DNA from 2 places in the Kitasatospora sp. NPDC023176 genome. Region 2 is predicted to be linked to the other one. Evidence: riboswitches for the same ligand, from Rfam matches in the RefSeq annotation. Region 2 holds a riboswitch; the other holds the start of a gene.
What was found. A riboswitch is a leader RNA that binds a small molecule or an ion and turns the genes downstream of it on or off. The one in region 2 is predicted to bind glycine.

Region 1 (11,779 bases), on a different contig from region 2:
GGCGAGTGAGGCGGGAGAACGCGGAACGGCCCCACCCGGTAGGAGTACCGGGTGGGGCCGCATACCGTGCCGGACCCCGGACGGTCGTGATGCCCTCGCGACCGAGCGGAGGCCGGGCCCGCGCGTCCTGTCCCTGAGCGCGCGGGCCGGACGCCTCGTCAGGCGTCGGTCTTGGCCAGCTCGGGGCTGGAGTCCTGCCGGGCCGGGCCGCCGGTGACGGCCGGCTTGACGCTGCGGATCAGGAAGGGGACGGCGCCGGCGATGATGCAGACGACGGCCGTGGTCCAGAACGCGTGCTTGTAGGCGTCCAGGGTGGGCAGCTGCACCGGGAGCTTGATCGGGAACTTCATGGTGTCGCCGGTCAGGATGGCGGTCATCACGGCGGTGCCGATCGCGCCACCGACGGTGCGGAGCACGGAGTTCATGCCGTTGGCGATGCCGCTCTGCTCGACCGGGACGGCGCCGTTGATGAACGCCGGCATCGCGGCGAAGGCGAGGCCGATGCCGAGGCCGAAGATGGCGGAGGCGGTGTAGATGTCGCCTTCGGCGCTGTGGCGCAGGGCCAGGTAGGCCATCGCGATCGCGCCGAGGACGCCGCCGAGGACCAGCGGCAGGCGGGGGCCGCGGCGGGCGATCAGCATGGCGCCGACCGGGGCGGCCACCATCGAGCCGATCGCGGACGGCAGCAGCATCACGCCGGCGTGCAGGACGGTCGCGGTGAAGCCGTAGTGGGCCAGCTTCTCCGGGGTCTGGGCGAAGTTGCTGATGACCATGAACGAGCCGTACATGCCGAAGCCGATGAGCAGGCCGGACAGGTTGGTGAAGGCGACGGCCGGGCGGCCCATCATCTTCAGGTCCACCAGCGGGTGGGCGACCTTGGTCTCGATGACGCCCCAGATCAGGGCGACCACGGCGGCGACGGCGAACAGGCCGAGGGTCTTGGTGGAGGTCCAGCCCCAGTGGTTGCCCTGGCTGACCGCGACCAGCAGGGCGGAGAGCCAGGCGGCCAGGGTGATGGCGCCGAGCGGGTCGGCGCCGCCCTCCTTGTCGGTGACCGGGTCGGACGGGACGCGGAAGGCGACCAGGGCGACGGCGAGCAGGCCGAAGGCCAGGCCCATCCAGAAGATCGACTTGTAGTTCCAGTGCTCCAGCAGCAGGCCGGTCGCGACCAGGCCGAGTCCGGAGCCGACGCCCATCGAGGCGCTGATGGCGGCGACGCCGCCGGTGACCTTCTGCCTGGGCAGCTCGTCACGGACGATGCTGATCGCCAGCGGCATCACGCCACCGCCGGCGCCCTGCAGGACACGGGCGACGATGAGCCAGGTGAAGGAGTGGGTGCTGACCGCCAGCGCCGACCCGGCGACCAGGCCGGCCAGCGAGATCAGCAGCATGGGCTTGCGGCCCCGGAGGTCGCCGAAGCGGCCCAGCAGGGGAGTCAGCACGGCCGCGGACAGCAGGTTGGCCGTCATCAGCCAGGTGATGTTGGAGCCGGAGACGTCCAGTTCCTTGGCCAGCGACGGCAGGATCGGTACGACCGCGGTCTGCACCACGCTGAACGACAGCATCGCCAGGATGAGGGCCGGCAGGACCCGGGCGTTGCTCTGCTTCTCGGCCGCGGTGGTGGGCTGTGGTGCCTCACTCACGGTTGCTTCCTCCCGTACATAGTGAATGAACTGAAGTAACTGTGCAGGGAGATACTTCAGAGTGTCAAATATCGAGTGGTTAAGGTTTGGCAAAGGTGAAGATTTTGCCTGCGGCGGGCCGGGGGCGGGGTTGGTGCCGGGCTGGTGTGAGGGCGGGCACGGCAAAGGGCCCCGGACCGGAGTCCGGAGCCCTTGCTGGTGCGGGCCGGTCAGGCCAGGGGGCGCAGCGCGGCGGGGTGGGTACCGTCGGTGACCGGGGGGGCCGGCTCGGCGGCCTCGGCGGTGTCGTCGTGGACCTCGACGTGCTCGCGGCGGAGCTCGTCCTGGACGACCTCCTCCGCGGTGTAGCGCTCCACCACCAGGCGGACCCGCTCGATCGGGGCGAGGTACTTGCGGACCACCGGCCGCTCCTCACGGAGGGTGACCTCCTCCACCGCCTCGGCGATCTCCTTCTCGGTGAGCGAGGCGCGCTCGGCGTCGCCGACCGGCATCCGCTCCACCCGGACCCGCTCGCGGACCACCGGGACGCGGCGCTCGACCTGCTCGCTGGTCACGTACTTGCGCAGCTTCGCGGTGCCCAGGACGTGCCACTCGGTGGTGATGTCCAGGCGCTCCTCGCGGCAGGTGATCTCGACCGGGCCGTTGGGGGCCGAGGCGGCGGCGGTGCCGGCCGGGTCCACCGAGGGCGGGACGGGCTGGCGCTTCGGCTCGACCACCGGGGTGGCGGCCGACGCGGCCACCGTGCCGTTGACGATCGGTGCGGGGGCGCTGAGGGTCCGCACGTGGGCCTCCGTGGCGGTGTCGGTGCTGGTGGTCGTCGTGGTGGCGGTGGTGGTCATGGTCGGGCCGGGCTCGGCGGAGTGGAAGGCGAGCGGCTTGGCGGCCTTGGCGGCCTCGGCGGCCGACGTGGTGCCGAAGTCGAGGTCGGGCTGGGCGGCCCGGCCGGGCTCCCCGGCGGCCGGACGGCCGTCCACCGGAGTGTCGAGGCCGTAGTAGCGGTAGAGCTGGAGCTCCTGGGCGGGCGACAGGTGCTGACCCACGCCGAAGTCCGGCGAGTCCTTCACCAGCGACTTGTCGTAGGGCACCCGGAGCTCCTCGCCGGAGAACTCGCTCGTGGTGAGCGGGACGAAGGCGTCCCGGCCGAAGATGCCGGTGCGGACGGCCGCCCACTCCGGCTGCCCGGTGGCGTCGTCCAGGTACACCTCGTCGACTGTGCCGATCTTGTCTCCGTTGCGATCGACCGCCTTGTGGCCGATGAGGTCTCGGGGGTCGATGTCGGTCTGCACTCTTTCCTCCAAGCGCTGCGCTTGCGGAACTCCCGCAGGTAAGGCGGCCGGAGCACCCGTTCCGTCCGCCACTTCACACCAAAAGCCATGAACCGGACGGACGCGACCGGGGTGCGGCCGGACGGGTCGGCGCTGCTCCGTCCGGGGGACGCGCGTAGACCCGGAGTGACCCGACGCACCCGTGATCGGAAGGCCGCCCGCTGGTACCCTGGGCGGCGACTGCCGAGCCCGCTCGGGAGAGTCCCCGACAGCGAAAACCGCTGGTCGAGGCGCCGAAGGAGCAACTCCTCCCCGGAATCTCTCAGGCATCCGTACCGTGCGGGATAGGTCACTCTGGAAAGCAGGGCAGGAGCGTCGGCGCGGGAGCCGGCGATCACCACCCTCACCGACGGTGCAAGCCGACGGAGCGCCACAGCGCGACGTGCGGGCGAAGCTCTCAGGTCCCGATGACAGAGGGGGAGGCCTTTCGGGTCCGTCCGCCCAGGCCGGTCCGCTGTCCGCAGCGGCGTCGGCCGGCGTGCGTACCCCCGCCGGTCCGTGACCAGGAGGCCTCGACCACCATGAACGCCCAGCCGAACGCGGGACGCCCCACCAGCGCCTCGACCCTCACCGAGCTTGAGCTGGCCAGCCCCTTCGAGAACCGCCACATCGGCCCCGACGCCGCCGCGCAGGAGAAGATGCTGGCGTCCGTCGGCTACGGCTCGCTGGACGAGCTCGCCGCCACCGCCGTTCCCGAGGCGATCCGTTCCATCACCGCCCTGGACCTGCCCGGCGGCCGCAGCGAGGCGCAGGTCCTCGCCGAGCTGCGCGAGCTGGCCGGCCGCAACCAGGTGCTCCAGCCGATGATCGGCCTGGGCTACTACGGCACCTTCACCCCGCCGGTGATCCTGCGCAACGTCATGGAGAACCCGGCCTGGTACACGGCCTACACCCCGTACCAGCCAGAGATCTCGCAGGGCCGCCTGGAGGCGCTGCTCAACTTCCAGACCCTGGTCTCCGACCTGACCGGTCTGCCCACCTCCGGCTCCTCGCTGCTGGACGAGAGCACCGCGGCCGCCGAGGCGATGGCGCTGGCCCGCCGCGTCACCAAGGTCAAGGGCGGCGTCTTCCTGGTCGACGCCGAGACCCTGCCGCAGACCATCGCGGTGATCAACACCCGCGCCGTGCCGACCGGTGTCGAGGTCGTCGTCGCCGACCTGTCCGAGGGCATCCCGGCCGAGATCGCCGAGCGCGGCGTCTTCGGCGTGCTGCTGCAGTACCCGGGTGCCACCGGCGTGGTCCGCGACCTCACCCCGGTGATCGAGCAGGCGCACGGGCTGGGCGCGATCGTCGCCGTCGCCGCCGACCTGCTGGCGCTGACCCTGCTCAAGTCCCCGGGCTCGCTGGGCGCCGACATCGCCTGCGGCACCTCGCAGCGCTTCGGCGTGCCGATGGGCTTCGGCGGTCCGCACGCCGGCTACCTGTCGGTGCGCGCCGAGTACGCCCGCTCGCTGCCCGGCCGCCTGGTCGGCGTCTCCGTCGACGCCGACGGCAACCGCGCCTACCGCCTGGCGCTGCAGACCCGCGAGCAGCACATCCGCCGCGAGAAGGCCACCAGCAACATCTGCACCGCCCAGGTGCTGCTCGCCGTGATGGCCTCGATGTACGCCGTCTACCACGGCCCGGACGGCCTGGCCGACATCGCCCGGCGCACCCACCGCTACGCCGCCGCCCTCGCCGAGGGCCTGCGGGCCGGCGGCGTCGAGCTGCTGCACGGCGAGTTCTTCGACACCGTCACCGCCGTCGTCCCGGGCCGCGCCGCCGAGATCGCCGCCGCCGCCCGCGCCAACGGCATCAACGTGTTCCAGGACGGCGAGGACCGGATCTCGGTCTCCGCCGACGAGACCACCACCCGCGAGCACCTGGCCGGCGTCTGGGCCGCGTTCGGCGTCCCCGCGGTCGAGGTCGCCGAGGCCGCCGACGCGCTGCCCGCCGCACTGCTGCGCGAGGACGAGTACCTGACCCACCCGGTCTTCCACAGCCACCGCTCGGAGACCGCCATGCTGCGCTACCTGCGCCGCCTGTCGGACCGGGACTACGCGCTGGACCGCGGCATGATCCCGCTGGGCTCCTGCACCATGAAGCTCAACGCCACCACCGAGATGGAGGCGGTGACCTGGCCCGAGTTCGGCCAGCTGCACCCCTTCGCGCCGGTCGACCAGGCCGCGGGCTTCCTGACCCTGATCCGCGAGCTGGAGCGCCAGCTGGTCGAGGTCACCGGCTACGACGCCGTCTCGATCCAGCCGAACGCCGGATCCCAGGGTGAGCTGGCCGGCCTGCTGGCCGTCCGCGCCTACCACCACGCCAACGGCGACACCCAGCGCGACGTCTGCCTGATCCCGTCCTCGGCGCACGGCACCAACGCCGCCTCCGCGGTGATGGCCGGCATGCGCGTCGTCGTGGTGAAGACCCTGGTCGACGGCGACGTGGACGTCGAGGACCTGAAGGCCAAGATCGAGCAGCACCGCGACAACCTGTCGGTGCTGATGGTCACCTACCCGTCGACCCACGGCGTGTACGAGACCCAGATCACCGACATCTGCGCCCTGGTGCACGAGGCCGGCGGCCAGGTGTACGTGGACGGCGCCAACCTGAACGCCCTGGTCGGCCTGGCCAAGCCGGGCAAGTTCGGCGCGGACGTCTCGCACCTGAACCTGCACAAGACCTTCTGCATCCCGCACGGCGGCGGCGGCCCGGGCGTCGGCCCGGTCGCGGTGCGCGCCCACCTGGCGCCGTACCTGCCGAACCACCCGCTGCAGGAGGAGGCCGGCCCGGCCACCGGCGTCGGCCCGATCTCGGCCGCGCCGTGGGGCTCGGCGGCGATCCTGCCGATCTCCTGGGCGTACGTCCGGCTGATGGGCGGCGAGGGGCTCAAGCGCGCGACCCAGGTCGCGGTGCTGAACGCCAACTACATCGCCAAGCGCCTGGCCCCGCACTTCCCGGTGCTCTACACCGGTCCGGGCGGGCTGGTCGCGCACGAGTGCATCATCGACCTGCGTCCGCTGACCAAGGACACGGGCGTGACGGTGGACGACATCGCCAAGCGCCTGATCGACTACGGCTTCCACGCGCCGACGATGTCCTTCCCGGTGGCCGGCACGCTGATGATCGAGCCGACCGAGTCCGAGGACCTGCACGAGATCGACCGGTTCTGCGACGCGATGATCGAGATCCGCGGCGAGATCGACAAGGTCGGCTCGGGTGAGTGGGCCGCCGACGACAACCCGCTGCGCAACGCCCCGCACACCGCCGCCACGCTGGCCGGCGACTGGGCGCACGGCTACTCGCGGCAGGAGGCGGTCTTCCCGGCGGGTGTGAACCCGGCGGACAAGTACTGGCCGCCGGTGAGCCGGATCGACGGCGCGTACGGCGACCGCAACCTGGTCTGCTCCTGCCCGCCGCTGGACGAGTACGGCGTCTGAGACGAGTGCGCCGGCTGATCGGCCGATTGGCTGATCGGTTCGGCGGCTGATCAGCCGAGCGGGAACGCGACAGGGCCCTGGCAGAACGTTTCTGCCAGGGCCCTGCCCTTTCGTTCTCAGGTCGGCGGCTGCCCCCGTCGGGCGGCCCCGGGCCGTACGGTTCCGGCCGTACGGTCGTCGGGCCGCCTCGGCTCAGGCCGCGTGGGCGACGGGGCGGCGCGGGCCGATCACCCGGCCGTCGGGCAGCAGCTCTCCGGTGTCCTCGAACAGGACGACGCCGTTGCAGAGCAGGCTCCAGCCCTGCTCCGGGTGGCAGGCCACCGGTACGGCCGCTTCGCGGTCCTCGGACTCGGCCGTCGGGCAATCAGGACGGTGCTGGCACATACGCGTACCCTCGCTTCGCTCTGCGATCCTCCCCGTGGTGCGGTCACCGGAGGTCGAGCCGTCCGGAGCCGCCTGGTGGTCGGATCCTGTCCGCGCGCCGACCAGGTGTGGACCGGCGCTCCAGTGGGTAGGACAGGTGGTCCTTCCACGCTGCTTCCCAGTGTCGGCATCCGCGGTCGTGCGCGCAGGGATTTCGTGACATGCGCCACAACTCCCGGGTAGAGATCACCCGTTCAGGTGGGGCCCGGGGGAAAACGCGCACCGGTGGGTCAGGCGGGGGATGGCCCGGTGGGGCCATGGCGGGCGGCCCGTCCGGGTGGTAGCCGTTCGGGTGAGGGCGTCAGCGGCCGTCAGCGGCCGCCGGTGGCCGCCGGTGAGGGCCCCGGGAGATCCGGGGGCGTCGGAGCGCACGGCGAAGGGCCGCCGGGCGCGGTGCCCGGCGGCAGGTGCGGCGGGTGACGCGGGCTCAGGACGAGCCGAGCAGCAGCGGCCGGGCGAGCGGGGCGCGGGCGAGCAGCGGGAGCAGTTCGGCGGCCGGGTAGGCACGGTGCGCGGTGACGCCGAGCGGGGCCGGGGCCAGCGGGATCAGCAGGTCGGTGGCCGGGCCGGCGTCGGGGCCGTGCAGCCAGAGCGCGGTGGCGTACTGGCCCGGGAAGGTCAGCAGCCGGGGCTGGCAGCGGGAGCGGGAGCTCTGGGCGAGCTGCCAGGCCTCGCGCAGCGCCCGGACGGTGGAGGAGAGGTACGGGCCGGCGGTGAAGTGGGAGAAGGTGTGGCCCTCGGCGCTCTGCACCACCTCGGCGGCGGCCGCCACCTCCGGGCCGTCCTTGATCAGGAAGCGCCAGCCCGTCCGGCGGGCGTGGGGGAGTTCCGGGTGCGGGCCGTCGAGGACGTGCACCGCGAGCGGGTGCGCGGGGAGCAGTGGACCGGACGGGTGACGCAGCGCGGCGGCGGCGGGCTGGCGCAGCGCGGTCTCCGAGTCGAGCGCGCCCAGCACCGCGCGCAGGGCGCTGGGTGGGGGCTGGGGGGTCTGCAGGGTCATGGCGGGTCCGCCTCTCCAAGCGAGATCGGCGTGCGAGTGCGGCATACCGGCGCGGCGCGGTGCGTCTACGGTGACGGGGCCCGGCCTTGTCCGGTTGTGCAGGATCGCGGTGCCGGCGCGGTCGCCGCCGTCGACGAGGGCCTCGGGGCGGGAGGCGGACCGGCCGGAGCGCAGTGCGAACTCAGCGAATTCATCGAACAAATGCACAGGGTGATCTGTTTATCACAGGCGGTGGCGCCGGGCAAGTCTGCAGATTGCCTGAATAGCCGTCAGATCCCTTGCATTGCAAGCCAGTCGGCGCATTCGGGTATCGATCTTCGAGGTGGGCATGATGCTGGCACGGTCGACCGGCCGGGTGTCTCAGGAGGAGGGGACCGTGGGCGAGAAGGTCGTGGCGACTCGGGCGGATCTCGCGGATCGGCAGCAGTACCGGCTCAAGCTCCAGGCCTGCCTCGACGCGCTGGGGCGGATGCTGCGCGAGGACCGCTTCGACCGGCCGCGGGCGGTGATGGGGCTGGAGATCGAGCTCAACCTGGCCGACGAGCAGGGCCTGCCGGTGATGCGCAACGCCCAGGTGCTGAGCGCGATCGGCTCCAGCGACTTCCAGACCGAGCTGGGCCAGTTCAACATCGAGGTGAACATCGTGCCGCACCGGCTCTGCGGGCACGTCTTCGAGGAACTGCGCGAGGAGATCGACACCGGACTGCGCTACGCCGACCGGCAGGCCGCCGAGGCCGGCGCCCGGATCGTCATGGTGGGCATCCTGCCGACCCTGGAGAACGACCACACCGGGCTGGACGCGATGAGCCACAACCAGCGGTACAGCCTGCTCAGCGACCAGATCCTGGCGGCCCGGGGGGAGGACATCGCGCTGGACATCGAGGGTGTCGAACACCTCCAGCTGGAGTCGATCACCATGGTCGCCGAGGCCGCCGCGACCTCCCTCCAACTGCACCTCCAGGTGACCCCGGAGCGGTTCTCCTCGGTGTGGAACGCCGCCCAGGCGATCTGCGGGCCGCAGCTCGCGCTCGGCGCCAACTCCCCGTTCCTGTTCGGGCGGGAGCTGTGGCGGGAGACCCGTCCGGTGCTGTTCCAGCAGGCCTGTGACACCCGTTCGGCGGAGCTCAAGGCCCAGGGCGTGCGCCCGATCACCTGGTTCGGCGAGCGCTGGGTGGACTCGGCGTACGACCTGTTCGAGGAGAACCTGCGCTACTTCCCGGCGCTGCTGCCGATCTGCGACGACGAGGACCCGCTGAAGGTGGTGGCCTCCGGCGGGGCGCCCCGGCTCGCCGAGATGCGACTGCACAACGGCACCATCTACCGCTGGAACCGGCCGGTGTACGACGTCTCCGGCGGGGTCGCGCACCTCCGGGTGGAGAACCGGGCGCTGCCGGCCGGACCGACGGTGGCCGACACCCTGGCCAACGCCGCCTTCTACTACGGGCTGGTGCGGGTGCTCGCCGAGCAGCCCCGGCCGGTCTGGACCAGGCTGCCGTTCGAGCGGGCGGACGAGAACTTCCGGCAGGGCGCCCGGTACGGCATCGACGCGGTGTTCCAGTGGCCGCGTCCCGGCCGGGCCGGCCGCGGCGGCGGACTGCAGACGGTGTCGGCGGTCGACCTGGTCCTCAACGAGCTGCTGCCGATGGCCTACCAGGGCCTGGACGAGTGGGGCGTCGAGCCCGCCGACCGGGACCGCTACCTGGGGATCATCGAGCAGCGCTGCCTGCGCCGCACCAATGGCGCGGCCTGGCAGAGCGCGACCTTCCACCGGCTGCGCGAGCAGTACGGGATGGACCGCCCGGCCGCGCTCGCCGCGATGACCAGGCGCTACGCCGAGCACATGCGCGGGGGCGAGCCGGTGCACACCTGGCCGGTCGGTTAGGGGCACCGCCCGCTGTGTCAGGATGATCGCTCCGGTCGTCGGCCGACCGCCGGAGCGATCATCCGTTCGATGGAGCGCCCGTGACGACCCGCCCGACCGCGCCGGAGAGCGCGTCGCCCACCCGCCGCCTGCTCGGCGTGGAACTGCTGATCGTCCTCGGACTGTCGCTCGGGGCCAGCGGGATCAGCGCGGTGATCAGCTTCGCGGGCTCGCTCACCGAACCGATCCAGCTCGGGCAGCAGGTCGCCACGCTGAACGGCTCGCGCGCGCCCGGGCGGCCCTGGCTGGACCTGGTGTGGCAGCTGTACTACATCGGGCGCGGGCTGATGCCGGTGGTGCTGGTCGGCTACCTGCTGGTGCGTGAGGGCGCCTCGCTGCGGGTGCTGGGCTTCGACCTGCGGCAGAAGCTGCGCGACCTCGGCCGGGGCGCGGGCGTCGCGGCGGCGATCGGCGGCTCCGGGCTGGCGCTGTACCTGGCCTCGCAGGCCGCCGGGTACAACCTGACGGTGGCGCCCTCGGGGCTGCCGGACGTGTGGTGGCGGGTGCCGGTGCTGGTGCTGTCGGCCTGGCAGAACGCGATCCTGGAGGAGGTCGTCGTCCTCGGCTACCTGCTGCGCCGGCTGGGGCAGCGGGGGTGGTCCTGGCCGGCCGCGGTGGTGGCCAGCTCGGTGTTGCGCGGCTCGTACCACCTGTACCAGGGGGTCGGCGGGCTGGTCGGCAACATGGTGATGGGGGCGGTGTTCTGCCTGCTGTACCGGCGCTGGGGGCGGGTGATGCCGCTGGTGGCGGCGCACGCGCTGATCGACACGGTGGCCTTCGTCGGGTACGCGCTGCTCGCCGGGCACGTCAGCTGGCTGCCGACCCCCTGACCGCCGGTCCGCCGGCCGGTAGCGAGCGGGTGCGCGGCGGGCGGGTGAGCAGCCGGTCGACGTGCCGGCGCTCCAGGCCCTGGCCGGGGTCGATCGGCAGCAGCAGGCGGTCGCGGCGCCACACCGAGCGGCGGACCAGCCGGGACGGGATGACGTCGTCCACCCAGGCGAACGGCCGGCCCTCGGCGTAGCGCAGCAGCGGCGCCCACTTGGCGGCGGAGAACAGCTCCATCAGCGGGACGCGCGGATCGCCGGGCTGCGGGACGTAACCGGTGAAGCGGACGAAGGGGAGCGGGTCCAGGCCGATCGCCGGGGCGATGTGGGTGTTGGCGTGCTCCTCCCAGGTGGTGGCCCAGACCAGCTCGTACGTCCCGGCCAGCTCGCGCAGCCAGGCGCCGTGCTTGGCGGCGAGCAGGACGGCGTAGCCCAGCAGGGTGTGGGAGTCGAACCCGGCGTCCGGATGCGGACAGACCGGGTTCAGCACCCCGTCGACGTCCAGGAAGAGCAGTGGCTTCGGCACCGGTGGGCCCCCAAGTGGATGGTGTTTCCTACCTGGTCGGACGAACCACCCGTACCGGTGGTTGCTCTTCGACGGGCGCACGCGGGGCGCACAGGGCGCTCACGGCGCGGGTGCGGGCTCGCCCGTGGGCACCGGTGCGTCCGGGGTGCTCCGACGGGGGTCGCGGCGGGACAGCCGGCGCACCTGCGGGTCGATCAGGACGGCGGCGCTGAGCAGCAGGCACAGCGCGGCGCAGGCCCAGAGCGCGCCGGACAGGCCGAGCGCGGCGGCCGCCGGGCCGGCCAGCGCGGTGCCGACCGGTGCCAGCGAATAGGAGCCCAGCTCGTCGTACGCGGAGACCCGGGAGAACATCTCCTCCGGGATCTCCTGCTGGAGCACGACCATCCAGTTGACGCCGAAGACGGTGACCCCCACACCGGACAGGAACATCGCGGCGACCAGCACCGGCAACGGTGCGGCGGTGGCCAGGGCCAGGGCGGGCGCGCCGAACAGGAACACGCCCCAGTTGCCGACCAGCAGGATCCGGCGGGGGCGCCAGCGGGCCATCAGCAGACCGGTGACCACCAGGCCGACGCCGTACGCGGACATCGCCAGGCCCCAGGCGCCCGCGCCGCCCAGGCGCTGCTCGGCCACCGTCGGCCCGTACACCGACTCGACCGTGTTGATGCAGGCCACCACCACCGCGAACTGCAGCA
Region 2 (11,779 bases):
CGGCCAGGGCGGTGACCCGGGCCTTCAGCGCGGCGGCGACGGTCTCGTCGAAGGCGGGCTTGAGCGCCTCGGCGATGATGTCGGCGACCTCGCGGAAGTCCTCGGCCTGGAAGCCGCGGGTGGCCAGGGCCGGGGTGCCGATCCGCAGGCCCGAGGTGACCATCGGCGGGCGCGGGTCGTTCGGGACGGCGTTGCGGTTGACGGTGATGCCGACCTCGTGCAGCCGGTCCTCGGCCTGCTGGCCGTCGAGCTGGCTGTTGCGCAGGTCGACCAGGACCAGGTGGACGTCGGTGCCGCCGGACAGCACGGAGGCGCCGGCCTCGGCGACGTCGGCCTGCAGCAGGCGCTCGGCGAGGATCCGGGCGCCGTCCAGGGTGCGCTGCTGGCGCTCCTTGAACTCCTCCGAGGCGGCGACCTTGAAGGCGACGGCCTTGCCCGCGATGACGTGCTCCAGCGGACCGCCCTGCTGGCCGGGGAAGACCGCGGAGTTGATCTTCTTGGCGTACTCGGCCTTGGACAGGATGACGCCGCCGCGCGGGCCGCCCAGAGTCTTGTGGGTGGTGGTGGTGACCACGTCCGCGTAGGGCACCGGGTTCGGGTGCAGGCCCGCGGCGACCAGGCCGGCGAAGTGCGCCATGTCGACCATGAGCAGCGCGCCGACCTCGTCGGCGACCCGGCGGAACGCGGCGAAGTCGAGCTGGCGCGGGTAGGCGGACCAGCCGGCGATGATCAGCTTCGGCTGGTGCTCCTTGGCCAGGCGCTCGACCTCGGCCATGTCGACCTGGCCGGTCTTCTCGTCGACGTGGTACGCGACCACGTTGTAGAGCTTGCCGGAGAAGTTGATCTTCATGCCGTGGGTCAGGTGACCGCCGTGGGCCAGGTTCAGGCCCAGGATGGTGTCGCCCGGCTGGATCAGCGCGAACATCGCGGCGGCGTTGGCCTGCGCGCCCGAGTGCGGCTGGACGTTGGCGTGCTCGGCGCCGAACAGGGCCTTGACCCGGTCGATCGCGATCTGCTCGACCACGTCGACGTGCTCGCAACCGCCGTAGTAGCGGCGGCCGGGGTACCCCTCGGCGTACTTGTTGGTGAGCACCGAACCCTGGGCCTCCATGACCGCCACCGGGGCGAAGTTCTCGGAGGCGATCATCTCCAGCGTGGTCTGCTGGCGGTGCAGCTCGGCGTCGACCGCGGCGGCGATCTCCGGGTCGAGGGCGTGCAGGGACTGGTTGAGAACCGTCATGGTGTGGTCTTCCCGGGAGGAGGATCAGGGGTGCCGTGCGAAGCGCGCCCTCGGCGGGGCGGCGGCGGGCGACGGGTGGCCGGAGAGCCGGCGGGGCGGGACGGACCGCCGCGCGGCGGTCCGTCCCGGTGGGCGGCTCAGCCCTCGGCGTGGGTGAGCGCGTTGTACTCGTCGGCGCTGAGCAGCGTGTCGGTGGCCTCCACGCGGACCTTGAACAGCCAGCCGCCCTCGAACGGGGCGCTGTTGACCAGGCTGTTGTCCTCCAGGACGTCCTGGTTGACCTCGGTGACCTCGCCGGTCACCGGGGAGTACAGGTCGCTGACGGACTTGGTCGACTCCAGCTCGCCACAGGTCTCGGCGGCGGTCACGGTGTCGCCGACCGCGGGCAGCGCCACGTAGACGATGTCACCGAGCGCGTCGGCGGCGTGCTTGGTGATGCCGACCGTGGAGACACCGTCGGCGTCGGCGGCCGTCAGCCACTCGTGCTCCTTGGTGTACTGCAGGTGCTGGGGGTTGCTCATGGCGTCATTCTCCAGGATGGGAAGCGGGTACGACGCAGCGGGCCGCCGCACGGACGGCTCCGACGTGCGTCGATGGGAAAACCGGGGGCTGCGAGGGCCTCAGCGGGCGCGCTTGTAGAACGGCAGCGCCACGACCTCGACCGGCTCGTGCCGGCCGCGCACGTCCACCGCGACGGCGGTGCCGGGGGCGGCGTGGGCCGCGTCGACGTAGGCCATCGCGATCGGCTTGCCCAGGGTCGGGGACGGCGCGCCCGAGGTGATCCGGCCGATCGGGGCACCGTCGGCGGAGACCACGGTGTACTCGGCGCGGGGGACCCGCTTGCCCTCGGAGACCAGGCCGACCAGCACCTTCGGCGGGTTGGTCTCGGCCGCGGCGGCGGCCTGCTCCAGCGCCTTGCGGCCGACGAACGCGCCCTCGTTGGTGGTCTTGTCGAAGCGGACGACCCGGCCCAGGCCGGCGTCGAACGGGGTCAGGTCGGTGGACAGCTCGTGCCCGTACAGCGGCATGCCCGCCTCCAGGCGCAGCGTGTCGCGGCAGGACAGGCCGCACGGGACCAGGCCGCGGCCCTCGCCGGCGGCGGTCAGCGCCTGCCAGACCGGCTCGGCGTCGGCCGGGGCGCAGAAGATCTCGAAGCCGTCCTCGCCGGTGTAGCCGGTGCGGGCCAGCAGCACCTCGCGGCCGGCCACCGTGGCGGGCAGGATCGCGTAGTACTTCAGGCCGGGCAGGTCGGCGTCGGTCGTCCCGGCCAGGATGCCGGTGGCCTCCGGGCCCTGGACGGCGATCAGCGCGTAGGTGTCGCGGTCGTCGGTGACGACGGCGTCGAAGCCCTTGGCGCGGGCGATCAGCTCGTCCAGCACCAGCTGGGCGTTGGAGGCGTTGGCGACGACCAGGAAGGCGTCCGCGCGCAGGCGGTAGACGATCAGGTCGTCCAGGATGCCGCCGTCCTCGGCGCAGATCATGGTGTAGCGGGCGCGCAGCTCGCCGAGTGCGGAGACGAAGCCGACCAGCGCGTGGTCCAGCATCTCGCCGGCCTGCGGGCCGGTGACGGTGATCTCGCCCATGTGCGAGAGGTCGAACAGGCCGGCCTTGGTGCGGACGGCGAGGTGCTCCTCGCGCTCGCTGCCGTAGCGCAGCGGCATGTCCCAGCCGGCGAAGTCGGTCATGGTCGCGCCGAGGGCGCGGTGCAGCGCGTCGAGCGCGGTCAGGCGGAGGGACGACATGGCCAGGAACTCCTCGGTCGGGGCACTCAGGGGTGCACGCGCCGGACCGGACCGCTCGGGGCCGACCCCGCGCGCGGGCATGCGGCGGCGTGGGTCTCCCCATCTGTCGTCGAACCTGAGAGCTTCACCGCCCACCTGCCCGCAGCCGGTTCCAGCATCGGCTGGTTCCAGCATCGGGGACAGGACGGCGGCTTGCACCGTGGGTGGGCGCACGGCGGGGCCGTGCGCCGCTTTCCAGATGTGCCTAACCCGCGCGGTAGGGGGGCCTGAGAGATTCCGGGGAGGACTTGCTCCTTCGGCGCCGGCCGTGCCCCCGCGAAGGGGCACTCCGGGCTCTCCCGCGCGGGTTCGAGCGGCCGGTGTGGAGTTGTGGGGGCCCGCGGCGCATGCCGTCGGACGCGCACATCATGGCACGTCCTCGCGGAGGACGGGAGAGGGGACCCGGTCACACGACGCGCGTTCGGGGCCGAGCCCTAAACTCTTGCGCGTCGGCGCAGCAATGGGCGGCCGACCCGGCCGCGGGCCGGATCGGCGGCGCATGGAGTACCCGGTGGAGCAGCAGCAGGGGTGGGGCGGGCCGCAGGCGGCGCCGTCGGGCGGGGCGTGGCCGGCGAACGAGCTGGAGCAGGTGCTGACGGCCGCGTTGGGCGACCCGGGGGCGACCCCGCGGGTGGTCGAGGTGCTGGCCCGCAGCCAGGTGTGGATCCCGCTGCCGGCCGGGGGCGACCCGGGCGGGCAGGCGCTGGACCTGCCGACCATCGAACTGGCCGGGGCCCCGTACGTGCCGGTGTTCTCCTCGCAGGAGGTGTTCCTGCAGCAGGCGCCGGGGATGCCCTTCGCGGTCGCGCCGGCCTGGGAGTTCGCCCGCGGGCTGCCGCTGGGCGTGGGCATCGCGGTCAACCCCGAGGCGGCGGTGGGCATTCCGGTGCCGCCGCAGGGGGTGGCCGAGCTGCGCCGCGGCCCGCGCGAGGACCGCTGGGAGCACACCGCGAACGCGCCGGAAGGGCCGACCGGTGGCCGGGTGGCGCTGCGCGAGCCGGTGCCGGGCGAGGACCCGGAGCACTTCCTGGCCGTCTGCCGAGCCGAACTGTCGACCCTGCCCGGGGTGTTGACCGCGCGCCGGGCGCTGGCCAGCATCGAGGGCGAGCCGACCGTGATGTTCGTCGGGGTCCAGTTGGATCCGGCGGCCCCGGCCGACCCGGGCGCGGTGAACGAGGCGCTCGGGCGGGCACTGGGAACCGCCCCGCTGCCGGGGGGCGTCCACCTCGTGCTGCTCGACCTCGCCGACGACCCGGTGGTCGAGTGGCTGCTGACCCGGGTCATGCCCTTCTACTCGCGGGTGTGAGCGGGGATCCTTCACAGGCACGTCGCCGTGGCGGCGGCCGGTGCCGCGCCATAGGGTGCGTGCAGGCGGCTGACGGGCCGGCGGGTTCAGGAAAGAGGCGCGGCGAGGTGGGCGCATGAGTGCGGGAACGGGAGCGGCCGGGGTGCCGGGGCCCTGGGGCCAGGCACCGGCCGGGCCCCCGGCAGCGGATCCGGGCGTGTTGGAGCAGGCTCTGCGCGAGGTCGCGCCGGAGCGCTACGACGCGTACGAGCGGCTGCTGCACGCGCTGGCCGAGGGCCGGGTCTGGATGCTGCTCTGGCACGGTACGCCGGGCAGCCCGGACGCGCAGTACGGGAACATGGAGATCAGCGGCCACGGCTACGCGCCGGCCGTCACCTCGCCCGAGCAGTTGACGGCCTCCGGCTGGGCGCGGGCCCACGAGGTCATCTCCGGGCGGGAGATCGCCGCCTCGCTGTACCGCACCCGTTGGGGCCTGTGGCTCAACCCGCACGCGCCGGGCGGCGGGGTCGGGGTGCCGTGGGCGGACCTGCGGCGGGTCGCGGCGGGCCTGGACCGGCTGCCGGCCGGTCCGTTGAAGCTGAGCGAGCCGCAGGTGAACGCCCAGCAGTTCTTCGCCCTGCTGGAGCGGCAGGCCGGTGAGGTGCGCGCGGTGCGGGCGCTGCGCCGGGCCTGGGTGCAGCCGGCGGTGGGGGAGCCGTACCTGGCGATCGGCCTGGACCTGTACGAGAGTTCGCCGCCGGCCGTGGAGGCGGTGCGGGCGCTGATGCAGCGGGCGATCGCGGTGGCTCCGGAGGGGCTCGCGGTGTCCACGGTGGCGATGGCGGACGAGTACGACCCGGTGGCGCTGTGGATGCGCGCGAACGCCCGGCCGTTCTTCGACCGGGAGGCGGGCCGACCGCAGACCGGTCCGTACCCGCCGGTGCCGCCGCCCTATCCGGGGCAGTCGATGCCGGGGCAGCCGACGCCGGGGTGGTCGTACGGCGCCCAACAGCCCGCGCCGGGTTGGGGTCACCAGCCCCAGCGACAGTGGCCGGGCTACCCCGGCCGCTGATTGCCGAAACCGGCTATTGCCAAAGTCTCGGACACGAAGCCGACTTGATCTGCCATCAGGTCGGCTTCGGTGGTTTCCGGACGAATTTTCCACCGTCGCCGCCGACGTATCTTGACATGGCTCTCACACCCGTGTGAAGAGGTATATGCCGGAGACCGGCGAGGTGCATGCGGGCAGATCACAGTTGGGCATCTGTCGGTTGTCAGGGCTGGCGCAAGCCAGTTCGGATGGCAGAGAGTTCTGCGCAACGCACCGCGCGTACTGGGAACCCCACGAAGGTGAACGCGCACGCCGACCGCTCGATCCACGCGACGCCCATCCCGCGTGGAGGCAGTGCCCGTGCACGACGCACTGCCGCGACCACCTGCTCCTAGCACCTCCGCACGTCCGCAGCCGTACCGCCGAACCGGCGCCCGGCACCCGTGGGCCGGCCACCGTCGGCGAGGGGACCAACTGACCATGACCGCACCCATCACAACCGCCGGGAACGAACCCGAGGCACCCGCCTCCCCGAGCCCGGCCACGACGATCGAGGGCCGTTCCCTCGGTCGGATCGCCTGGACCCGCTTCAAGCGGGACAAGGCCGCTGTCGCCGGCGGCATCGTGGTGATCCTGCTGATCCTCCTGGCCGTCCTCTCCGGGCCGTTGGAGTCCCTGTTCGGGCTCAACCCCGACCAGCCCAACCCGGACCTGCTGGACGCCGACCTCGGTGGACTCCCGCTCGGCGACTGGGGCGGGATGAGCGGGGACCACCTGCTCGGCGTCGACCCCCTGCAGGGCCGTGACCTGCTCTCCCGCGTGGTCGACGGCTCCTGGGTCTCCCTGCTGGTCGCCTTCGGCGCGACCGTGCTGTCCAACACCATCGGCACCGTGCTCGGCGTGATGGCCGGCTACTACGGCGGCTGGGTGGACACCCTGATCAGCCGGCTGATGGACGTCTTCCTGGCGTTCCCGCTGCTGCTGTTCGCCATCGCGATCTCGGCCTCGCTCCAGGGCGGCGCGTTCGGCCTGCACGGCCTCCCGCTGCACATCCTGGTGCTGATCTTCGTGATCGGCTTCTTCAACTGGCCCTACATGGGCCGGATCGTGCGCGGACAGACCCTCTCGCTGCGCGAGCGGGAGTTCGTGCACGCGGCCCGCAGCCTCGGCGCCCGCGGCCCGTTCATCCTGTTCAAGGAACTGCTGCCCAACCTGGTCGGCCCGATCCTGGTCTACTCGACCCTGCTGATCCCGACCAACATCCTCTTCGAGGCCGGGCTGAGCTTCCTCGGCGTCGGCATCCAGCCCCCGCAGTCCTCCTGGGGCGGCATGCTCGCCGACGCGAAGAACTACTACCAGGTGGACCCCCAGTACATGGTGGTCCCCGGTGTCGCGATCTTCATCACCGTGCTCGCCTTCAACCTGCTCGGCGACGGGCTGCGTGACGCCCTCGATCCCAAGAGCAACTGACCCGAGAGCCACCGGCTCCGCGTCAGGTCCTCCCTCCTCCACATCCTCAAGGGGTTGATCTCACCCATGCGTAGGTCCCGTACCGCCGTGCTGACCGCCGTGGCCGCTGCCGCGGTCCTGGTCGTCACCGGCTGCTCATCCAGTTCCAAGAGCAGCGGTGGCAGCTCCTCCTCCTCGGCCGACGCCAGTGGCGGCGGTGCCGACGCGGCCACCAAGCAGGTCGTCAACGCCTCGGACAAGAAGGGCGGGACGGTCACCTACGAGATGAAGGGCACCCCGGACTCCCTCGACCCGGGCAACACGTACTACGCGTACATCTACAACTTCTCGCGCCTGTACGGCCGTCCGCTGACCACCTTCAACCCGGCGGCCGGCGCCGACGGCAACAAGCTGGTCCCGGACCTCGCCGAGTCGCTGGGCCAGCCCAGCGCGGACGGTCTGACCTGGACGTACAAGCTCCGCGCGGGCCTGAAGTACGACGACGGCACCGCGATCACCTCCAAGGACGTCAAGTACGCCGTGGAGCGCTCGAACTTCGCGCCCGAGGTGAACTCCAACGGCCCGACGTACTTCCACGACCTGCTGGTCGACAACCCGACGCCGTACCAGGGCCCGTACAAGGACAAGACCGGCGACCTGAAGTCGATCGAGACGCCGGACGACACCACGGTCGTCTTCCACCTGCAGCACCCCTTCGCCGACTTCGACTACCTGGTCAGCGCCCCGCAGACCGCGCCGGTCCCGCAGGCCAAGGACACCGGTGCCGACTACGTGAAGCACATCGTGTCCTCGGGCAGCTACAAGTTCGAGTCCTACGAGGACGGCAAGCAGGCCGTCCTGGTGCCGAACACCAACTGGGACAAGAGCACCGACCCGATCCGCAAGCAGCTCGCGGACAAGATCGTGCTCAAGATGAACATCGACCAGGCCACCATCGACAAGGACCTGATCGCCGGCAACGCCCAGGTCGACCTGGTGGGCGGCGGCGTCGACCCGCAGACCCAGGCGCAGATCCTGCGCGACCCGAAGCTCAAGGCCAAGACCGACAACGCCTACGGCGGCCGCCTGGTCTACATGGCGATCAACACCAAGGTCGCGCCGTTCGACAACATCGAGTGCCGCAAGGCCGTCCAGTACGCGATCGACAAGGTCGCGGTGCAGACCTCGCTCGGCGGCCCGATCCGCGGCCAGGTGGCCAACACCGTGCTCCCGCCGGACATCCCGGGCCACCAGGACTTCAACCTGTTCGAGACCAAGGACAACAAGGGTGACCAGGCCAAGGCCAAGGACGCCCTGAAGGCCTGTGGCAAGGACGGCGGCTTCAGCACCGTGCTGTCCGCCCGCACCGAGCGCGCGACCGAGGTCGCCGCGGCCACCGCGATCCAGGCGCAGCTGAAGAGCATCGGCATCAACGCCGAGATCCAGCAGTTCCCGCAGGGCAAGTACCTGACCGACTCGGCCGGTGCCCCGCAGTACACCCAGGACCACAACATCGGTCTGATGATGATGCAGTGGGGCGCCGACTGGCCGACCGGCTACGGCTTCCTGCAGCAGATCGTCGACGGCCGCGCGATCAAGGCCTCCGGCAACAGCAACCTGGCCCAGCTCAACGACCCCGCCGTCAACAAGATGATCGACGACGCGGCCGTCAACCCGGACCGGGCCGCCCGCGAGAAGATCTACGGCGACATCGACAAGAAGGTCATGGAGTCCGCGGTGTACGTCCCGCTCACCGACTTCAAGGTCTTCCTGTACCGCCCGGACAGCGCGACCAACATCGCCTCCACCCCGGCCTTCTCGGGCGAGTACGACTACCTGAACATCGGCACCACCAAGTAAAGAGCCTGGCTCCGCATCCCTGAAGGCAGGTGAAGGCAGCGGCGCCCGCCGCCGTCCGGCAGATCCCGGACGGCGGCGGGCCGCCGGAGCCGCCCAACTGTGTTTGCCTACATCATCCGCAGGATCCTCGCGGCCGCCGCGCTGCTGGTCGTCGTCAGCGCGGTCACCTTCGCGATCTTCTTCCTGCTCCCGCGCATCGCCGGTGAGACCACCGACCAGCTGGCCGCGCAGTACATCGGGAAGAACCCCTCGCCCGAGGCGATCCAGGCGGTCAAGCAGAACCTCGGCTTCGACCAGCCGCTGTACACCCAGTACTGGAACTTCCTGAAGGCGCTGGTCAGCGGCGCCGAGTACAAGTTCGGCCCGGAACCGGCCACCTGCCACGTGCCCTGCTTCGGCTACTCCTTCAAGAACCACCTGGAGGTCTGGCCGGAGATGACCAGCCGGATCCCGGTCACCATCTCGCTCGCCATCGGCGCGGCGGTGCTCTGGCTGGTCTCCGGCGTCACCACCGGCGTGATCTCCGCCCTCAAGCCGCGGTCGATCTTCGACCGGCTCTCCATGGGCATCGCCCTGGCCGGCGTCTCGCTGCCGGTGTTCTTCACCGGCGCCCTGCTGCTGACCGTGTTCAGCTACGAGTGGCCGATCCTGGACAACCTGGAGTACGTCGACTTCACCGCCAACCCGCTGATGTGGGCCCGCAACCTGATCCTCCCGTGGATCTCGCTGGCCTTCCTCTACTCCGCGCTCTACGCCCGGCTCACCCGCGCCGGGATGCTGGAGACGATGAGCGAGGACTACATCCGCACCGCCCGGGCCAAGGGCCTGGCCGAGCGCAAGGTGGTGGTCAAGCACGGGCTGCGCTCCGCCCTCACCCCGATCGTCACCATCTTCGGCATGGACCTCGGCCTGCTGCTCGGCGGTGCGCTGATCACCGAGCAGGTCTTCTCGCTCAAGGGCATCGGCCAGTTCGCCGTCCAGGCGATCTCCGACAACGACCTGCCCAAGATCCTCGGCGTCACCCTGCTCGCCGCCTTCTTCATCGTCGTCTGCAACCTCGTGGTCGACCTCCTGTACGCGCTCGTCGACCCCCGCGTGAGGCTCTCGTGACCGACCTCCAGAAGACCCCGGCGGCCGCCCCGGCCGACGCCGACCGGCCCCCGCTGGGCGACCCCTTCCTGTCCGTCCGCGACCTCCGGATCCACTTCGACACCGACGACGGCCTGGTCCGCTCGGTGGACGGGGTCAGCTTCGACCTGCACAAGGGCCGCACCCTCGGCATCGTGGGCGAGTCCGGCTCCGGCAAGTCCGTCACCTCGCTCGGCATCATGGGCCTGCACCGCTCCAAGCGGGCCCGGATCAGCGGCGAGATCCGGCTGGACGGCGAGGACCTGATCGCGGCCGGACCGGACCGGGTGCGCCAACTGCGCGGCCGCGAACTGGCGATGATCTTCCAGGACCCGCTCACCGCGATGCACCCCTACTACACCGTCGGCGCGCAGATCGTCGAGGCGTACCGGGTGCACCACCCCCAGGCCACCAAGAAGCAGGCCCGGACCCGCGCGATCGAGATGCTCGACCGGGTCGGCATCCCGCAGCCCGACCGCCGGCTGGACGACTACCCGCACCAGTTCTCCGGCGGCATGCGCCAGCGCGCGATGATCGCCATGGCCCTGGTCAACGACCCCTCGCTGCTGATCGCCGACGAGCCCACCACCGCCCTGGACGTCACCGTCCAGGCGCAGATCCTGGACCTCATCCGCGACCTCCAGGAGGAGTTCGGCTCCGCCGTCATCATCATCACCCACGACCTCGGGGTGGTCGCCGAGCTCGCCGACGACATCCTGGTCATGTACGGCGGCAAGTGCATCGAGCGCGGCCCCGCCGAGAGCCTCTTCGACGCGCCCGAACACCCCTACACCTGGGGCCTGTTGGGCTCGATGCCGCGCTTGGACCGAGAGCTGCAGGAGCGGCTCGTCCCGGTCAAGGGCACCCCGCCCAGCCTGATCAACGTGCCGTCCGGCTGCGCCTTCCACCCGCGCTGCCCGTACGCCGCCCTGACCGGCGGGCGCTCCACGAGCGAGGTCCCGGTCCTGGCCGAGGCCGGGCCCGGGCACGTCGCGGCCTGCCACCTGCCGGTCGGCGAGCGGCACCGCATCTTCGCCGAAGAGATCGCGCCCCGGCTGTGAGCCCGGCCTCGTACCACCTTTCTGGAGAGAACCGATGACGGACACTCAGGGGGCCACCCTCCCTTCGCCGGCGCCCGCCTCCGACCGCGAGCCGCTGCTGAAGGTGACCGGCCTGACCCGGCACTTCCCGATCCGCGGCGGACTGCTGCGGCGCCAGACCGGTGCGGTGCGGGCCGTCGACGGCATCGACTTCACCGTCAACGCCGGTGAGACGCTGGGCGTCGTCGGCGAGTCCGGCTGCGGCAAGTCCACCATGGGACGGCTGGTCACCCGGCTCGACGAACCCACCGGCGGGACGATCGAGTTCGAGGGCACCGACATCAGCCACCTGGGCGCCGGCGGGATGCGGCCGCTGCGCCGCGACATCCAGATGATCTTCCAGGACCCGTACTCCTCGCTGAACCCCCGGCACACCGTCGGCACCATCGTCAGCGCGCCGTTCAAGCTCCAGGGAGTCCACCCGGAGGGCGGCGTCAAGAAGGCCGTCCAGGACCTGCTGGAACTGTGCGGGCTCAGCCCCGAGCACTACAACCGCTACCCGCACGAGTTCTCCGGCGGCCAGCGCCAGCGCATCGGCATCGCCCGGGCGCTCGCGCTCAAGCCGAAGATGGTCATCGCGGACGAGCCGGTCTCGGCCCTGGACGTGTCGATCCAGGCGCAGGTGGTCAACCTGCTGGACGACCTCCAGCAGGAGCTCGGCCTGACCTACCTGATCATCGCGCACGACCTCTCGGTGGTCCGGCACGTCTCCGACCGGGTGGCGGTGATGTACCTCGGCAAGATCGTCGAGATCGCCGACCGCGACTCGCTCTACCGCACCCCGATGCACCCCTACACCAACGCCCTGATGTCGGCCGTCCCGGTGCCCGACCCGCGCCGGCGCCAGCGCGGCGGGCGCGAGCGGATCCTGCTCACCGGCGACGT

Region 1: another riboswitch for glycine. It lies ahead of gcvP (aminomethyl-transferring glycine dehydrogenase); the one in region 2 lies ahead of gcvT (glycine cleavage system aminomethyltransferase GcvT).

What each region holds. Positions count from the first base shown of each region.
Region 1 is NZ_JBVHIP010000025.1:123,451-135,229, reverse strand. Features, by position in the region: gene ACZ3YL_RS29075 (DNA polymerase IV) at 1-9, shown strand, start outside; gene ACZ3YL_RS29070 (MFS transporter) at 159-1,643, opposite strand; gene ACZ3YL_RS29065 (PRC and DUF2382 domain-containing protein) at 1,853-2,929, opposite strand; glycine riboswitch at 3,153-3,256, shown strand; glycine riboswitch at 3,258-3,389, shown strand; gene gcvP (aminomethyl-transferring glycine dehydrogenase) at 3,490-6,390, shown strand; gene ACZ3YL_RS29055 (DUF5999 family protein) at 6,583-6,774, opposite strand; gene ACZ3YL_RS29050 (hypothetical protein) at 7,241-7,813, opposite strand; gene ACZ3YL_RS29045 (glutamate-cysteine ligase family protein) at 8,190-9,695, shown strand; gene ACZ3YL_RS29040 (CPBP family intramembrane glutamic endopeptidase) at 9,776-10,564, shown strand; gene ACZ3YL_RS29035 (HAD domain-containing protein) at 10,542-11,084, opposite strand; gene ACZ3YL_RS29030 (MFS transporter) at 11,184-11,779, opposite strand, start outside.
Region 2 is NZ_JBVHIP010000042.1:43,887-55,665, reverse strand. Features, by position in the region: gene glyA (serine hydroxymethyltransferase) at 1-1,240, opposite strand, end outside; gene gcvH (glycine cleavage system protein GcvH) at 1,378-1,761, opposite strand; gene gcvT (glycine cleavage system aminomethyltransferase GcvT) at 1,861-2,982, opposite strand; glycine riboswitch at 3,227-3,333, opposite strand; gene ACZ3YL_RS36540 (enhanced serine sensitivity protein SseB C-terminal domain-containing protein) at 3,521-4,327, shown strand; gene ACZ3YL_RS36535 (enhanced serine sensitivity protein SseB C-terminal domain-containing protein) at 4,443-5,378, shown strand; gene ACZ3YL_RS36530 (ABC transporter permease) at 5,838-6,827, shown strand; gene ACZ3YL_RS36525 (ABC transporter substrate-binding protein) at 6,894-8,666, shown strand; gene ACZ3YL_RS36520 (ABC transporter permease) at 8,766-9,776, shown strand; gene ACZ3YL_RS36515 (ABC transporter ATP-binding protein) at 9,773-10,855, shown strand; gene ACZ3YL_RS36510 (ABC transporter ATP-binding protein) at 10,890-11,779, shown strand, end outside.